One region of the Cohnella soli genome, then DNA from elsewhere that is predicted to be linked to it. Evidence: riboswitches for the same ligand, from Rfam matches in the RefSeq annotation. Region 1 holds a riboswitch; the other holds the start of a gene.
The links. A riboswitch is a leader RNA that binds a small molecule or an ion and turns the genes downstream of it on or off. The one in region 1 is predicted to bind preQ1.
Positions count from the first base shown of each region.

Region 1 (9,159 bases):
ACTGCCGAATCTCGACAGCGGCTTCGTAACCGTCCATAATCGGCATTTGCAAATCCATCAGGATGACGTCATAATCATGGCTCTTCACGAGTGCGATAGCGTCAAGACCGTTGCATGCGACTTCGATCGAACCGACCTTTTCTTTCAAAATTTCAACGGCGACCTGCTGATTGATTTCGTTATCTTCGACAAGCAAAATGCGCGCTTGCTTCAGAGATTTGTAGTGCGAGGCCGGAACCGATTCGTTCGCCTGATTCGATTGCGCGGCGTATCTGTGCCTGAACAGCTCGCTCAGCTCATTGTGAAGCTGTGAATGGCTGATTGGATAATAAAGAAGTTTGTCGACGGGCAGCAAAGACGAGTTCGACTGCAGCGCCGGCTCGCGATAAGCGCTAAAAAGTATGAGCTTAAATTTGGCACGAGACTGCATCGATGCCACGCCGTCGAGGAACTGCGTCGTCCCGGTTCCCGATGAGCGCCAGCAAGCGACGATGAGATCGTAACGGTTGCCTGTAAGCAGCATGCCAAGCGCTTCGCTTTCCGAACGGGTGCTTTCTACGCGGAAGCGGAATTGCTCGAATTGCTCTCGGATAACGGCTTCCATATCCGAATCTTCGCAGACAAGGAGCAGTTTCATTGGCGCGCCGATCGCATCGCCTGAAGTTGGCACTTCCGTTAGTTCGCGTTCCACGTTTGCCGTCACCGCATTCTCCTGCTTGCCCGTGTGTCCGAATGCGACCGTGAATGTGAATCGGCTTCCCGCCCCAAGTCGGCTTTCCACACGAATTGCACCGCCCATAAGTTCGACGAGGCTTCGGCTAATCGCCAGTCCTAGTCCAGTGCCCCCGTATTTGCGCGTCGTGGACATATCCGCTTGCGTAAATTCGCGGAATAGATGGCGCTGCTGATCTTCGGAAATACCGATCCCCGTATCGCTGACGCTAAACTGCAAAACGATAATATTACCGGCTTCGGCGTTTTCCGATTCGGTACCGTTTATTCGGTCAATGATCGCACTAATGTCAACGCGTCCTTCGCTTGTGAATTTGACCGCGTTGTTTGCTAAATTGGACAAAATTTGGCTCAGACGAAGCGGGTCGCCGACGAGCATCTGAGGAACGCCTCGACCGACTTTGACGCGAAGGGACAGTTCTTTCTCGTTAGCCGTATAGCTGATTAGGTTGGAAACATTGCCAAGAACTTCGTACAAGTCGAACGGAATATGCTCGAGCGTCACTTTACGCGCTTCTATTTTCGACAGGTCGAGCACGTTATTGATGAGTGCGAGCAGCACCCGCGCCGAATAAATCGTCTTGTCGACGTAATCGTTCTGAGCGGCGGTAAGCCCGGATTGGCGGAGCAAGTAGCCTAGGCCGATGACAGCGTTTAGAGGGGTACGAATTTCATGGCTCATGTTGGCGAGAAATTCGCTCTTCGTGCGGCTGGCCGCCTCCGCCGCTTCTTTCGCTTCCGCTAGCTGCGCGTTTTTGCCTGCCAGTTCCGTCGTTCGTTCCTTTACGAGATCTTCGAGATGTTCCTGGTAGAGACGGAGCGACTCTTCCTGTTTCTTAAGCGGGGTGATATCATGACCCATAGCCATAACTTCTACAATTTCTCCATGCGATCCGATAATTGGAGACAGCGTGTATAAATAAGTTTCCCGTTCGCCAGTCATGGACAGCCTGTCCGCCTCGAACGAGCGGGAACGTTTGGTTGAAAGCGTCTCGTAGAAGGCGGTGCGCGCGATTTCCCTCGTGTGCTCGAGAGACATCAACATACTTGCTTGCACTCCGATTAATTGTTCGGGGGTTTTGCCGTGCATGGCGGATAATCGCTCATTCGTGTGCGTGAGTTTACCATCCAGGTCGATACAGAAAATCATGCCCGGAGAGTTCTCCACGAGATTACGGTAACGTCGTTCGCTTTCCTTCAGCTTTCTGTCGATCTCGTGTCTCTTAAATTCATAGGAGAGCAGCGAATAGAAGAGCGGAATAGCCAAGGCGTGGAACAACAAGTAAGTGAGGGCGTATTTCTGGAAAAAAAGTTCCTGTGTTTCGGGAGGCGCGACGAGAGCCCAAGCTAGCGTCTCGGCGCCGAGAAGGAGTCCGATCAGCCAAATGAATTTCTCCAGTTTGCGCGAATTCCGTTGCTTGAAGCGATAAGCGATATAGGTGATCGCCCCGCCCGTTAGAATGGCTCCTAGCGGAAACAAGAGGTTGCCGCCGAGCGTTGAGCGATATAGGGCGACGATCGCCGTCGTGATCATCAACGAGAGAGGACCGCCGAACAAACCGGAGAACAGGATGCTGAGGAGCCGTACGTCCATATGCAAGCCATTGGCATGGACGACCGGTTTCTGCATAATAATGAGACCGACTGCCGAGAACGTTAATCCGTACACGATTGCTTGCGTTGTCGGTGGGAGCTTCTGAAGAGCGGGCGTTGCATGCCGGACCAGGTAGACCACTGTAACGAGAATTGCGCTGAATTGGGCAAAATAGATTAATAGTTCCACGGTCGCACCTCAATCGGAGTAACATCTCGCCTTTTGTACTATATATCGGGAAAGTTTAGCAGTAAATAAATATTGACCAGCAATTATGTCCGTGAAATAATGTGCGCGTGTACATCATGTCGAAATAAGAAGCTGCGAACAGGGAGTTATGACGTTGACGAACCGGAAAGAAGTCGCCAAGCTGGCCGGCGTATCGGAAGCGACCGTGTCTCGGGTGCTAAACGGAATCGGGCCGATGAAAGAATCGACAAAATTAAAAGTGCTAGATGCGGCCAAACAATTGAACTATGAATTGAATGCAGTCGCGTCGAGTTTCGCCAGAGGACGAAGCGGCAATCTGGGAGTCGTGCTGCCCCATGTGCCGAAAGTCCACCTCTTCTCGACCTACTACTTCTCCGAGCTGCTGGGCGGCATCGGCGAGGCGGTCAGACAGAAAGGGTATGGTTTGCTGCTGTTATTTCGCGACCCGACTACGGTGTTCGATTACGTGTCTTTGTATCGGACACAACGAGTGGATGCATGTATTGTGCTTGGGGCTAGCGGCATCGCTTCGGAAACCGAGAGCATTCGTCGGCTCGCGGAGGAAGCTTTACCGTTCTGCGTTATGGATCAAAGCTTCAACCACAGAGGTGTCGGCAGTGTCGCCGCGGATCATGTGAGGGGCGGGTATACCGCAGTCAAACACTTGCTGGACCAAGGCTGCAAGCACATCGGTTTCCTGAATGGCTCGCCGCAATATTCGAATAGCTCGGATCGCAGAGCGGGATATGAGAAAGCGCTGAGCGAAGCGGGAATCGCCATAGACGAATCGATCGTATACGAGGGCAATTATAGCCGGACGAGCGGAAAGCGTGCGGCGGATGCAGTCTATCGCGACCTGCATCGGCTGGATGGCATTTTCGTTGCAAATGACAGAATGGCGATCGGGTTAATTCAAGAACTGCGAGAGAGAGGCTGCGACGTACCTGGGCGGTTGAAACTTGTCGCATATGATGATTCCGATGCGGCGAGCTTGACTGAACCCCCGCTGACGACCATCAAAGTCCCGTTCTTCGACATGGGCAAGTTGGCTGCCGAGCAATTGCTCATACGGATAACAAGCAAGGAACAAGGCGAGAAATCGCCGATCAACGAGAAGCTGCAGACGGAATTGAAAGTTCGCAAATCAAGCGGGCATCTTAACGCAGCAGGGGGAGAAAGTCGGACATCATGAACAGAAAGTGGATCTATTATGCAGGTTTGATCTCGGTTGCAGCGATCTGGGGCGCGAATTTCGGCGTATCCCGTTCTGCGATGGAGACGTTCGACCCGATTTTGTTTTCCTTTTTGCGGTTCGGGCTAGCCGTACCGTTTTTCTTCCTTATTCTGAAGCTGCGGGAAGGCAGCGTAGGCATCCCGTGGCGGGTTGCGCTGCAATTTGCACTGATTGGGATCGTCGGCATTACCGGACTCGAGATTGCGGTTATGTATTCGATCAAGTACACGACGCTGGCGAATGCTTCGCTGTTAAACGTGGCGCCATGGCCGATTTTTACCGCACTGTTTGCCCCTTTGTTTGTGAAGGAGAAGATGACAATGAGGCTGATTGTAGGCGGCGCAGCGGCTATGATCGGCGTCACGTTCATCATTCTCGGAGGAGAAAACGGACTCGACTGGTCGTCTAAGCATATGGTCGGCAATTTGCTAGCGTTCGGAGTGAGTGTCGTGGGAGCGGTGTATAACCTGGCGTGTATGCCGCTCATGAATCGCTATTCGTCTCTTCGGATCAGCGCCTGGACGATCCTGTTCGGCAGCTTGTTTATGTTCCCATTCACGCTCGGAAGCTGGAGCAAGGTCGAGTGGGGCGGCTTAGGCGCCGGGCATTACACGGCAATCGCCTATAACGTTCTGATCAGCACCGTGTTTGCTTTCGTCGTATGGAACGCCTCTATGTACAAAGTGGGTGCGGCACGGGCGAATTTCTTCCGTTACGTCGTTCCGGCGGCTGCAGTCGTCGCCGGAATGCTCTTCTTCGACGAACGCATCGCGGGCTGGCAGATCGGCGGTGCGGCGTTTATGGCGGCAGGTCTTGTCTGGATCAGCCTTGAGCGCAAGCCAGACGAACCTTCCAGGCTGGCGGCGTGAAAGGACGGTCATCTATCAAATGATTCGATCATCGAATCGCATCCCCGCTTCTGCTGCAGGGGACGAGCGCTCCGGACCGTTCCGGAGCGCTTTTCTATATTCGGTTGGCGACCGACCGGTCCTCTTGCGGAACTTCTTCGAGAAATAGAGGGCATCGCCGATGCCGACGGAGGAAGCAATCTGCTCTACGGTCATCGCAGTCTCGTCGAGCAGCCGCTCGGCTTTCGTCATCCGCACGTTCATCAGATATTGCATAGGTGACAAGCCTGTCGCTTGTTTGAAGAGCTTGCACAGATGCGTGCGATGGTAGCCGAGCATAGCGGACATCTGCTCGATCGAGATTGGCCGTGCGTACTGCAGAGACAAGTATTGGATCGCCTGTTTGACGACGTAATTGCTTGCTTTGTCGGTTGCGGCGTCATCGAAGCCCAAGGCGAGACGGCGCTTGGCGAGTCCGAATTGCTGAAGCAGAAGCCTCGCCCATCCGCCGGCTTCGAGATTGGCGAGCTCCGGAGCGGCGTCTTGCCGGAAGCAATCGCGGAGTTGCGCATAATAGCCGCTTGTTTTCGTATTGAGCGTACTGACGATGACCGCTTCTTCCGGCGACGTACCGATTGCGGTCAGCAGCGCATCCATACCGTGACCGACAAGGGCGACCCAGACATAAGACCACGGTTGATGCTCGTCCGCCTGATAGAAGAATAGCTCGCCGGGGAAAATCACGAAAGTGTCGCCTGCCCGGCACGAATAACTTCTGCCCCGGATCGAGAACGTGCCGCGTCCCGACAGGACGGTATGAAGCAAGTAGTAGTCGTGAATGGTCGGGCCCATCTTATGCAAAGAGAGCGGCCGGCCCTCCCCGCTGAATAATACGGTCAGTTCTTCGCCTACGGAGGGAGACGGATTAATCGCGCTTAGAAAATATTCGTGCCCGTCGTTCATCAGGCTCACCTGCCTTTGTTTTGACGATTCATGATGCAGCTTGATCTCTCTACTTTACCAAATAAACGACAAATGTCCATATAGATGCGCGAACGTTCCATAGGCATAACCCATCGTTTGCAGTAGATTAAGGGGAGTGACTCATTCTCATTCCACGGAGGTTTTTTCATTGCCTAAAATTACTTTTATCGGCGCCGGAAGTACGGTTTTTGCGAAAAACGTGCTTGGGGACGTCATGCACACTCCAGCGCTTCAAGGATTCGAAATAGCGATTTTCGATATCGACCCGGTTCGTCTGAAAGATTCCGAGAATATTCTAAATAGCATCAAAAGAACATCCGGAAGCACATGTGTCGTTAAATCGTATTCCGACCGTAAGGAAGCGCTGCGCGGCGCGAAATACGTCGTCAATGCCATTCAAGTCGGCGGTTACGATCCATGTACGATCACCGACTTCGAAGTCCCGAAGAAATACGGTCTGCGCCAGACGATTGCCGATACGATCGGCATCGGCGGCATTTTCCGCAACTTGCGCACGATTCCGGTTATGCTCGACTTCGCTGCTGATATTCGCGAAGTGTGCCCGGACGCGCTGTTCTTGAACTATACGAACCCGATGGCTGTGCTGACGAATGTCATGAACACGTACGGCAACGTCAACACGGTCGGCTTGTGCCACAGCGTGCAAGTGTGCATGCCGGAACTGTTCAAGAGCCTCGGTCTCGACCAAGAAGGCGTCAAAACGAAAATCGCGGGCATCAACCATATGGCTTGGCTGCTCGAAGTGTCCAAAGACGGCGTGGACCTTTATCCGGAGATCAAGAAACGCGCGGCCGAGAAGCAAAAAGAGAAGCATTGGGATATGGTGCGCTACGAAGTGATGTCCAAGTTCGGCTATTACAATACGGAGTCGTCCGAGCATACGTCGGAATACCACCCGTACTTCATCAAACGCAACTATCCGGAGCTGATCGAGCGCTTCAACATTCCGCTTGACGAATATCCGCGCCGTTGCATCGAGCAGATCGAGAATTGGAAGAAGCTGCGCGAAGAGCTCGTGAACAGCCCTAATCTGGAGCACCAGCGTTCGCACGAGTATGCTTCGTACATTCTCGAAGCCATCGAGACGAACGTGCCGTTCAAAATCGGCGGCAACGTCATGAACACGGGCGGCCTGATCTCGAACTTGCCGCGCGAAGCTTGCGTTGAAGTGCCTTGTCTCGTCGATCGCTCCGGGGTAACGCCGACTTATGTGGGCAATTTGCCGCCACAGCTCGCTGCGCTTAACCGCACGAACATCAACACCCAACTACTGACGATCGAAGCTGCGATTACAGGTAAGAAAGAGCACATTTACCATGCTGCGATGCTCGACCCTCACACGGCTGCAGAGTTGTCGATGGATGATATCGTATCGATGTGCGACGATTTGATCGAGGCGCACGGAGATTGGCTGCCGAAGTTCGTATAATCGCATTCTCTGATCTCGAAGCCCCCGCCTCAGTTGGTGGGGGCTTCATTGCTTTGTTTCGTTCCGTCAACACAAGTACAAAGCACCTTTTGTTATAAGCAAAAGAAAGGTACAATAGAAATGAAGTTACAATTAAGAAGAAAATCCGACCGCTCGGGCGGTTCGGGAGAGGTTCGCGAACTCCCTCTATAAAAAACTAAGAAAAACGAACACACGCCTGTACGATAGGCCTGGTCTAGCCGCGGTGGCGGCGAGCCGGGTTCCTTTCTTCGGCGACGTGCCGTTTTTTTCACGTTCTTTAGCAGGCACTGGGCGTTCCATGGAATCTCTCTCTTCTCACGACGAAGGGAGATTTTTTTATGCGTGCACAAGATGAAATGAAAGACATTACGTTGCTGGGGAGCCAAGGGACGCGTTACGCGTACGAGTACGATCCGACCGTGCTGGAGGCGTTCGACAACAAGCATCAGGGGCGGGACTATTTCGTGAAGTTCAATTGTCCTGAGTTCACGAGTCTTTGCCCGATGACCGGTCAGCCGGACTTCGCCACTATCTATATCTCCTATATTCCGGACGTAAGGATGGTCGAGAGCAAGTCGCTTAAGCTGTATTTGTTCAGCTTCCGCAATCATGGCGATTTCCACGAGGATTGCATGAACATCATCATGAACGATTTGATCGCGCTCATGGAGCCGCGTTATATCGAGGTGTGGGGCAAGTTTACCCCGCGCGGGGGGATTTCTATCGATCCTTATTGCAATTGGGGCAGACCCGGGACTAAGTACGAGGCAATGGCCGAACATCGTCTGTTGAACCATGATCTGTATCCCGAGAAAGTCGACAATCGCTAAGGCCGGCAGGCTGTCCCCGCAGAGGCAAAGTAATCGCCAATTCGCAGCCGAACGGGGAACCGTTCTCGTCTTCGGAAGACCCGACGGTGAACGTGCCGCCGAGAAGCCGGATGCGCTCCGCCATTGTCGATAATCCGAAGCCGGGGTTCGCTTGTCCATATGGAGCGCCATCGTTCCACAACCGAATCTCGAGCTTCTCTCCGTCGTCCGACGATTGCAAGGAATATTTGAACCAGCTGCACCGGCCATGACGAATGCCATTCGTGAGACCTTCCTGCAAAGCATGATAGACGACTTGTTCGGTCAGGCGGCCGAGATCACGCGGGATGTCTATATACGCTTCGATTGCGACTTCCATTGTTTCGACCGTTTCCCTGATTAATTCTCGCAAAGTCGTTTCGAAATTCTCCTGCGGCGCGTCGGATTTGAGCATGCGGACGGTTCGTCGAATATCGTCCAAGCCTTTGCGCACAAGGCCGCTCACCATATCCAGCTTGCCATGTGGCATGGCGCCTTCCTTGGCGGCCAATTTCTTGCTTGCTTCGAGCTGCACGATAGCCGCGGTCAGCGTATGGCCGACGACGTCGTGCATCTCGTGCGCGATCCGGTTTCTTTCTTCCAGGACGGACATTTCCGCCATCGTTTCCGCTTTGTCGCGCAACGTGTCGGACAGCGTCTGGTTCGCCTGCTCCAACTCCACCGTACGAGTTGCGACAAGCTGCTCCAGATTGCGGTGGAATTGCTCCAGTTCGGCGTTTTTCGACTGGAGCTCTTTGGCGTTCTGCTCGGACTCGCGGTACACTTTGCGGACGCGGTAAATAAGGATCATGGCATTGCACACCATAAACAAGAATAGGCCGTTGGCGAGCAAGTGACCGATAACCGTAAGCAAGTAGGGGGCGTCTTTCAGCCATTTATCCATAGAGGAGAACGAGTTGGAAATAATGTGGCCGAGACCGCAGACAACCTGGATGATAAACCCCCGGCGCAGCCATTTTTTCTCGACAGGCGGCTGCGATCCGGCAGGATATTTAAGCATCGCGAAAATGACGACGCCGATGGCAGCCAAAGCAAGCCACGGGAAACCTGCGGTTAGCATTTTCCAATACAGCGTCGGGCTTATTATTCCGGCAACGAGGCAAGCGAATGCGTATATAAGAAGCGTATTTTTCGTAATGCGAACGGGAAGCCGTTTGACGGAGCCAAGCGCTTCGGCGTACAGTCCGGTGAATGCCCATACGCCGATCGGTAGCAGA
Region 1 is NZ_JBHSMI010000028.1:814,606-823,764, forward strand. Features, by position in the region: gene ACFPOF_RS19425 (hybrid sensor histidine kinase/response regulator) at 1-2,515, opposite strand, end outside; gene ACFPOF_RS19430 (LacI family DNA-binding transcriptional regulator) at 2,664-3,728, shown strand; gene ACFPOF_RS19435 (DMT family transporter) at 3,725-4,639, shown strand; gene ACFPOF_RS19440 (helix-turn-helix transcriptional regulator) at 4,655-5,581, opposite strand; gene melA (alpha-glucosidase/alpha-galactosidase) at 5,751-7,052, shown strand; PreQ1 riboswitch class I at 7,215-7,258, shown strand; gene queF (preQ(1) synthase) at 7,412-7,903, shown strand; gene ACFPOF_RS19455 (sensor histidine kinase) at 7,830-9,159, opposite strand, start outside.

Region 2 (9,159 bases), on a different contig from region 1:
TCATCTTTCACACCTAAATATAAAACATATAATTGTCCAGCTTCTCCGCGCCCTTAAACGTAATGAGATCTTCAAGCGAGGTCGAATCTAGAACTTCGGCGATACTGTCGCGAATGCGAAGCCAGAGGTCGCGTTTGGCCGGATCATCTTCTTCGGTGAAATCGACCGGACTGATCGGCCCTTCCAATATGCGGATGACGTCACCTGCGGAAATCGTACCTGGTTCCTTGGACAGCACATATCCGCCGTATGCTCCCCTAACGCTCTTGACTAGACCCGCGTTGCGAAGCGGAGCGATCAATTGTTCCAAATAGTGTTCGGAAAGTCCATTTTTCTCCGCAATGCTTTTTAACGAAATCGGTCCTTCGCCAAACTTGGACGCGAGTTCCATCATAATCGTCAGGCCGTAACGGCCCTTTGTCGAGATTTTCAACAAGAACACCTGCTTTCGCTGTGTCAAATGGAGGGTATCCCCATATTAAATCTATGTTATCACATCTATTTTCTTTTTGGTCAAAAAAAACATGTCATATTCATGAAACAGGCCTGCAGAAGTGAGAAATGCGCGCGTTTATGCTAAAATAGTACCACGATTCCGGGCTTCAACAAGGAGAGAGTTAATTTATGACAATAGATGCTTCATTGCTTCCCGATTACTCGGACCGTTTTCCCGATCCGTCTAAAGTCCGCGTCGTCGTCGGCATGTCCGGCGGCGTCGATTCGTCGGTCACCGCGCTGCTGCTGAAGCAGCAAGGGTTCGACGTTATCGGCGTCTTCATGAAAAACTGGGACGACACCGATGAGTTCGGCGTCTGCACGGCGGAAGAAGACGCAGAAGACGTCCGAAGAGTATGCAACCAGATCGGTATTCCCTACTACACCGTCAATTTCGAAGGCGAATACCGGGATAAAGTGTTCGAATATTTCCTCGAAGAGTATCGGCGCGGGCGGACACCGAATCCCGACGTCATGTGCAATCGCGAGATCAAGTTTGGAGAATTTCTGCACAAGGCGCTCGAACTCGGCGCGGAAGCGATCGCCACCGGCCATTACGCCCGCGTTTCGTTAACGGACGGACGTTACGAACTGAAGCGAGGCGTCGATAACAACAAGGACCAAACGTATTTCCTTCACGCCTTGAATCAGTCACAGCTATCACGAGCGATGTTCCCGATCGGCCATCTGAACAAGCCTGATGTGCGTCATATCGCCGAAGCTGCGGGGCTGGCTACCGCCAAGAAAAAGGATAGTACAGGCGTCTGCTTCATCGGCGAACGCAACTTCAAGGAGTTTCTAAGCCAGTACTTGCCGGCCAAACCCGGCAATATGGTCGATCTCGTAACCGGAGAAGTCAAAGGACGGCACGATGGGCTCATGTACTATACGCTCGGGCAGCGGCAAGGTCTCGGCATCGGCGGTTCGGGCAACGGCGAACCTTGGTTCGTCGCCGGCAAAGATCTTGAAACGAACACGCTTCGCGTCGTGCAAGGGGATAGCCATCCTAGCTTGTACTCCGTCGCGCTCACGGCGACAGGCGTCAATTGGATTGCGCCGGAGCAGCCTTCCGCCCCGTTCCGATGCGTTGCCAAGTTCCGCTATCGTCAACCGGATCAAGGCGTAACGGTCGTTCCGCAAGCAGACGGCACGTATCGGGTCGAATTCGACGCCCATCAGAAAGCTGTCACGCCAGGCCAAGCGGTCGTATTCTACGACGGCGATGTCTGTCTTGGCGGCGGCACGATCGATAAAGTGCATATGCTTGAGCCGGCGATGTCTTGAAGCAGTTACTGGTGCTGTCCCAGAAGCCGATTGTAGTTGCGCAAAACACAACTAACTGTCTGCTCGGAGTTGCGCCGGAGTGCTGTAGTTGCGTAAAACACAACTAACTGTCTGCTCGGAGTTGCGCCGGAGGGCTATAGTTGCGCAAAACACAACTACATGCCTGCTCGGAGTGACGCCGGCGGGCTGTAGTTGCGCAAAACACAACTACTTGCCTGCTCGGAGTGACGCCGGCGGGCTGTAGTTGCGCAAAACACAACTAACTGTCTGCTCGGAGCGACGTCGGCGGGTTGTAGTTGTGCGCATAAACCTTGGTCGGATGCTTAGCGGCAATAGCTCAAAAATCTGCAATGGCGGCGCTGGATTTCCCATTCGATGCCGACAGCCTGATCTTTGTTTTAAACGCCTCTCTTATTTCCCCATAACCATGCATGAAGCTGCGGCAACACGCGAACGTCGCTCCATTCCGCCGAGCTCGTTACTGTCCCGACGAGCCATTCGTAGCGAAAAATCAGACGGCGGAGAAGCAAGTCGGCATCTCGTTCATTGACGTCGTCGTTGCCGGACTGCAGGAAGAACGGAACGTCGGGGTAACGATGGTGCACCTTCGACGCATACCGCAAATCATCGTTATCGAATACAACGACTTTCAGACTGAAAGCATGTCGCCTTGCCTTCCTCAATTTCTCGATTATCGCATCCAATACGTCCCAATTCGTGTCCATCCCCGAACTAGGAGGCTTTGGCGACAAAGTCAATTCATCGATGTTCAGAAACCAATCCTGCCACCGGCTCCCTTGCGTCTCGAGTGCGACCGTTGTCCCGCCCTCGCGAAGAAGGTCGACCAGTTGTCCCAATTGCGGCAACAGCGCGGGATTCCCGCCGGATAGCGTCACGTGCGAGAATACCGCTTCCCCCGCCTCGGATAGAAGCTCTGCCTTTACTTCCTCCGCCGTCAACATTCGAATTTGATCCTTGCCTGTACCGTCCCAAGTAAAAGCAGAATCGCACCAATTGCAGCTATAATCGCAGCCGGCGGTGCGGACAAACATCGTCTTGCGCCCGATGACCATGCCTTCGCCTTGCACGGTCGGTCCGAACACTTCGAGAACGGGAATTCGTATAGACTTAATCATGCGCTTTCTCCCCGAATCTCTCGTCGATGCCCGGGCGGTAAACCACGTAACTGGTAGGCGTCTCCCGCAAAAGCACTTGGATGCAACGAGCCCGCTTTCCCCGCTCGTCCAAATGCTCCTGGACGATCTCGCATAAGACTCTCGCCACATTCTCCGTCGTCGGGTAACGCAGCGGATGATCCGCTCCGAACCATTCTTTATGATCGTTCAGCGATGTATGGTCGAATCGGTCGTGAACGAGCTTCTTGACTATGGAGAAATTGACCAGAAACCCTGTATCGTCGAGATCGTCTCCCGCAATCGTCACATTGGCGAAATACGTATGGCCGTGAAGTCGGCTGCAAACGCCCGCGTTATCGCTGGGGATGTAATGGGCGGCAGCAAATTGCATATCCTTGTTGAGCTCATAACGGTAAGGATGGGCGACAGTCGGATAAATTTGTTGAATCATATCCGTCCTTCCTCCCGCTTCGCTTGTTCGTATTCCCGCAACCCCCGCGCCCGGAGCAGACATGCCGGACACTCGCCGCAGCCATTAGCGACGACGCCTTCGTAACAAGTCAACGTATGCTCCCGCACGTACTCGAAAGCGCCGAGATCGTCCGCTAATTGCCAAGTCTGAGCTTTGTTCAACCACATGAGCGGAGTCTCCAATACGAAATCGTAATCCATGGCCAAATTTAACGTCACGTTCAACGATTTCACGAAGACGTCCCTGCAGTCGGGGTATCCGCTGAAATCGGTCTGGCACACGCCGGAAACGACATGGCGCGCGTCAATCTGCTTTGCCACGATAGCCGCGAACGAGAGAAACAGCAAATTGCGGCCGTCGACGAAAGTCGTCGGCAATTCCCCTTCCGTCTGTTCGATCGCGATATCCGAACGAGTTAACGCATTTGGGGCGAGCTGCCCAAGAAGCGACATGTCTAGAACGTGCTGCTTCACGCCTAGATCCGCAGCGATTTTCGCCGAGACCTCTACTTCCAGCTTATGGCGCTGGCCGTAATCGAAAGTCACGACTTCTATTTCGTCGAATCGTTGGCGAGCCCAGAACAAACAGGTCGTGCTATCTTGGCCTCCGCTGAAAACGACGACCGCTTTATTAGGTTTCATGATCGTAACTCCTCCTCCGAACGCGAAAAAACGGCACCAAGGAGATGCCGTTTCCTTAGTTTTTTATAGAGGGTGTCGCTAGAACCTCTCCCGCTTTCCGGCATGTGCCGGCAGCGGATTTGTATGCTGTTAGATCGATTGTAGCCGAGGTTGCCGATTCTGGCAACTCATCGGATGCGGTTCTGTCGGATGCGGTTCGACTACTCGTCTCTGAGCCTTTAGCTTTCTTCTCCGGGATCGACAAGAAAAACCCCCGGCATAGGCCGGGGGGTAGGTCGCTAGTTCGTGATATGAGAATAAGTCGGAGCGAATCTCGACTTACAGTTTCACCACGTTAGAAGCTTGAGGACCGCGATTGCCTTGCGTGATTTCGAATTCAACCGCTTGGCCTTCTTCCAATGTTTTGAAGCCGTCGCCTTGGATCGCCGAGAAGTGAACGAATACATCGTTGCCGTCCTCGATCGAAATGAATCCGTAACCTTTTTCCGCGTTAAACCACTTAACTGTTCCTCTCAAATGAAAAACCTCCTAAAATCTCGCCGTCAATCGGCGAATACAATGATTATAACCTAAATTACCTACATCTGCAAGAAGAACCAATCGTTATTCCGCGCGGGTTACAGGCGCTTTTTCACCATTTTGAGCACGTCGCTGCGGACCGGCGTGAACGGCAAATTCGTTGGCAATAATTCGGCGATCGCAAGTCCCTTCAGCTCGTCCAGCACGTCATCTAGGAAAGAACATGGCTCCCATTTGAGCGAGACAAGCGGATAGATTCTCAGTTCCCCGCCCGGTTCCAACACGCGCAGCAGCTCCGCAATCGCTTCCTTATGGAACGCCTCTCCGAAAGACTCCGCGTACAAGAAAAGAAAATGGCTGCACGTCACCAGCGAGAACGAGTCGTCTTCGAAAGGCAGTCGAGGCAATGACGCATCCATGTATTTAGAACGATCTTCCTTAAAGTGAGCGGCAAACAGTTCAAGCGAATGTTCCCGCATCGCTCGATGAGCTTCCGGCGAACCGTAGAAGCTCCAATCGAAACTGTCCGCAATGGCGGCGATCTTCGCCGACGACTCTTCGATCTCTTTGCGCGCAGCCGCAATGACGTCCTCTGTCATGCCTGCGTAGAACGGGTCGGCCGCAATCGCCGGCACACCTTTCGCATTCAGGCAAGCGACGAACGATGAACCGCCTCCTGCAACGTCTAGCACCGGTCCAGCTCCGATCGTCCGTTCCGTCAGTCCGAACATGGCGGCGTACTCTTCATACGATCGGCAAGTCGAAGCCACCCCTGTCTGCGGATACTCGGGAATAACGGCTTTGTTTTCATTTTTCATGTCCTGCCTGCTCCTCTCGTCTCGTCAATCCGGTCTCGTCTCTGCTCGTCTCTTGCACATCCAAATCGTTCTCGGCCCGCGTTCGGGCGAAAATGATTTCAAGTAGAATCCCATATTCTCCCGATGTTGTCAACAGGTTCTCCCCAGTATTCTCTTCCGTATTTCCCCAGCGCCTCATTGATTTATGGCGGCATCTCTTCTATGATGAAAAAAACGGCAATGAGCCGACAACAGGAGATAAGCATGTTCGCCAAACATACCGTCTACAAGCACGACCACTACAATATGTTGACAGTAGAAGTTCAAGGCAAAACGCTCGTCGTCCGCGAAATTTCCGATCAATGGGGCGAGACGTGCCACAAATTCGTCAGTCGTCCGGAAATGATGGATTGGGCAACGAAAAGATTCACGCCGGAAGACTTTCCGGATGGAGAAGATGGCCTTCGGGCGGCGCTGGAGAAGTTAAAAAGCATCTGACCGGGAGGATCCACGTTATATGGATAACGACGCGAATATCATTTTCATTATCGCTGCTTTCGGGCTCGCGGTCGTTCTCATCCTCATGAGAGAACGGATCCCGGAGAAGTTGCGGCGTTCGATGGCGATCTTGTCGATCGTCCTCGTCGCGTTCGCCTTCTTCCTGATCGTCTATAGCTTCTTTAGCGCGGGCGCTTAAGGAAATTTTTCCGGGACATACTACTTCGGTACATTATACGCTGCGTACCGGAGGCCAAACATGAAACTGCAAGCGATAAGCGTGGCCGCCCTGGCGGCGGCCGCGATTTTGCTATCCGCGACGACGTCCGAATTCGGAAGAACAGCACCTATCAATGCTGCGATGACTTCCGTTCGGAAAGTCGAAACGCTACCGAGGAGAGTGAGCTTACCGATGAGCCAAGTGATGAAAAGATCCGAAGTGCCGAATGAGCACCGCTGGAAGCTGGAAGACCTTTACCCGAACCAGGCGGCGTGGGATGCCGAATTCAAGAAAGTTAAACAACTGGTCGGAAAAATCGCCGATTACCAGGGCAAATTAAAAGACGCCGCCTCCATCGCGCGTTGCTTCGCTCTCGACGACGATGTTTCTTTATTGACGGAACGTCTCTACGTCTATGCGAACATGAGACATCACGAAGATACGGCGGAAACTTCCTATCAGGCGCTTTCCGAGAAATCGAAGAAGCTTAGCGTTGAAGTCGGAGAAGCAACTTCTTTCATCACACCGGAAATTCTCAGCTTGTCCGAAGCCCAGTTAACCGGCTTGATCGCCGAGCCCTCTCTCGCCAAGTACAAACGAACGCTCGAAGAGATGTTGCGCCAGAAGCCTCATATTTTGTCCAAGAACGAAGAGTCGCTGCTCGCGCAAGTCGGCAACGTCTCGCAAGCGCCGAATACGATTTTCGGCATGTTGAACAACGCCGATCTGAAGTTTCCTAAAGTGCGGAACGAAAAAGGCGAAGAAGTCGAGCTGACGCACGGCCGTTACATACAGTTCCTCGAAAGCAAAGATCGCAACGTCCGCCGGGAAGCGTTCAAAGCGATGTACGATACGTATGCGAAATGGAAAAATACGCTCGCATCGACGCTCAGCGCCAACGTGACGAAAAACTTGTTTTATGCGAAAGCACGCAAATATCCTTCCACGCTCGAAATGTCGTTGTTCGGGGACAACATCCCGCAGTCCGTCTACGACAACTTGATCTCGACGATTCACGAGTTTTTGCCGCTTATGCATCGTTACATGGACTTGCGCAAAAAGCTGCTGAAGCTCGACGAACTGCACATGTACGATCTGTTCGCCCCTCTCGTCGAAGAGTTCGCTATGGAGATCACGTACGAGCAAGCCAAAGAAAAAGTGTTCGACAGTCTAGCACCGCTCGGCGAAGATTATCGCAAAGTGCTGCGTGAAGGTTTCGACTCCGGCTGGATCGACATTTACGAGAACGAAGGCAAGCGCAGCGGCGCATACAGTTGGGGCGCATTCGGCACGCACCCCTATGTGCTGCTCAACCACAATGATAACTTGAACAGCATGTTCACGCTGACGCACGAGATGGGACACGCGCTGCATTCGTACTACTCGGATCACAACAACGAATACCGCGACGCGCAGTACACGATCTTCCTCGCGGAAGTCGCGTCAACGCTGAACGAAGCGCTGCTGATGGATTACTTGCTCAAACGTTCGACCGATCCGAAAGAGAAAATGTATTTGCTGACGTACTACGCCGATCAGTTCCGGACGACCGTTTTTCGTCAGACGATGTTCGCCGAATTCGAGAAAATCATCCACGAGAAGGCGGAACAAGGCGAGGCACTGACACCGCAAGATCTGAGCGAAATCTACTACGGCCTGAACGTCAAATATTACGGGGACGGCATGGTCGTCGACAAAGACATCGAGATGGAATGGGCGCGTATCCCCCACTTCTATAACAGCTTCTATGTGTACAAATACGCGACGGGATTCTCGGCGGCGACTAGCTTCTCTAAGCAGATTCTCGACGAAGGCGCTCCAGCAGTCGAGCGTTATCTCGGCTTCCTGAAGAGCGGCGGCAAAGATTATTCGATCAATATTTTGAAAAAAGCCGGAGTCGACATGAGCACGCCGGAACCGATTCGCCAAGCGATGAGCGTATTCAAAGGTTTGATCGAGCAAATGGAGCAGTTGACGAAGTAATCGTCCGCGCCGCATGGGAGCGAAACTCGGACGAATACCGGGGAGGAAAAGGGAATGGCTAACGAAGTGGATTTGGAAAAGTTGAAATACCCGATCGGCATGTTTAGTTTCACGCCTCCGACTACAACTGAACATAGACAAGAGCGTGTCGCGGAGCTCGCCGCAACGACGGCGCGTTTGCGCGAGGCGGTCGCCGGCTTGTCGGAAGACCAGCTTGACACGCCTTACCGCCCCGGAGGCTGGACGGTGCGCCAAGTGGCTCACCATCTCGCAGATGCTTCGATGCAGGGCTATACGCGAACGAAACTCGCCTTGACGGAAGACACGCCCCCGGTCAAACCGTTCGACGAAGATCCATGGGCTGCGCTCATCGATTCTACGAGCTTGCCCGTTGAGCCGTCCTTGCAGTTGATGGATGGCCTATACACCCGGTGGATCACGCTGCTGAAGTCGCTTCCGCCGGAAGCTTTCGCCAAAGGCTTCCAGCACCCTCAAACCGGCTTTAACACGCTCGACCGCATGCTCGCTTTTTTCGTCTGGCACGGCAAGCACCACACGGCGCACATTACGTCACTGCGCGAACGTAACGGCTGGTAAGTTCACGGGCGTACCACAAGAAAACGCGGCAGACCCTCCGATAGGTCGCCGCGTTTTTGTATGCCATTCGCTATTCCATTTTACAGCTCCAAAATCGCCCGCCACGCATGAAGCCGATCTTCGAGGTTGCGGAAATCTTTCGTCGGAATCGGACTCGTCGACGGCATGCGCACAACGCGCCGGCTTGCGATCGAAGGATCGCTTCCAAAGTGTTTCATAAGCTCCGCATGCGATTTCGTGCCGTTGCAGACGATCGCCCGAATACCCGGATACTCGGACAACAAGCCGGGAACGTCGTTCGGAACAACTTCTTTAATGTCGCTGTCGAGACTCCCGGGCCTGTCACAAGTTGCAATGACGTCCCACAGCGCGACTCCGTTGTCGAGCGCGAATCGGAGCCGGTCTTCATAGACGTCGTCTACGCCCCTTCCCGCCCCGTACAGAGCGTATAAAATACGCCACAGGTAGTTGCGCGGGTTGCCGTAATATTCATGCGCGTTCAGCGATGCGACGCCAG
Region 2 is NZ_JBHSMI010000029.1:124,035-133,193, forward strand. Features, by position in the region: gene ACFPOF_RS20935 (cysteine desulfurase family protein) at 1-4, opposite strand, end outside; gene cymR (cysteine metabolism transcriptional regulator CymR) at 14-433, opposite strand; gene mnmA (tRNA 2-thiouridine(34) synthase MnmA) at 625-1,779, shown strand; gene queE (7-carboxy-7-deazaguanine synthase QueE) at 2,178-2,915, opposite strand; gene ACFPOF_RS20955 (6-pyruvoyl trahydropterin synthase family protein) at 2,908-3,366, opposite strand; gene queC (7-cyano-7-deazaguanine synthase QueC) at 3,363-4,028, opposite strand; PreQ1 riboswitch class I at 4,078-4,122, opposite strand; gene ACFPOF_RS20965 (cold shock domain-containing protein) at 4,347-4,544, opposite strand; gene ACFPOF_RS20970 (methyltransferase domain-containing protein) at 4,646-5,365, opposite strand; gene ACFPOF_RS20975 (hypothetical protein) at 5,609-5,842, shown strand; gene ACFPOF_RS20980 (hypothetical protein) at 5,862-6,041, shown strand; gene pepF (oligoendopeptidase F) at 6,255-8,045, shown strand; gene ACFPOF_RS20990 (YfiT family bacillithiol transferase) at 8,100-8,642, shown strand; gene ACFPOF_RS20995 (DNA-deoxyinosine glycosylase) at 8,723-9,159, opposite strand, start outside.
Region 2: another riboswitch for preQ1. It lies ahead of queC (7-cyano-7-deazaguanine synthase QueC); the one in region 1 lies ahead of queF (preQ(1) synthase).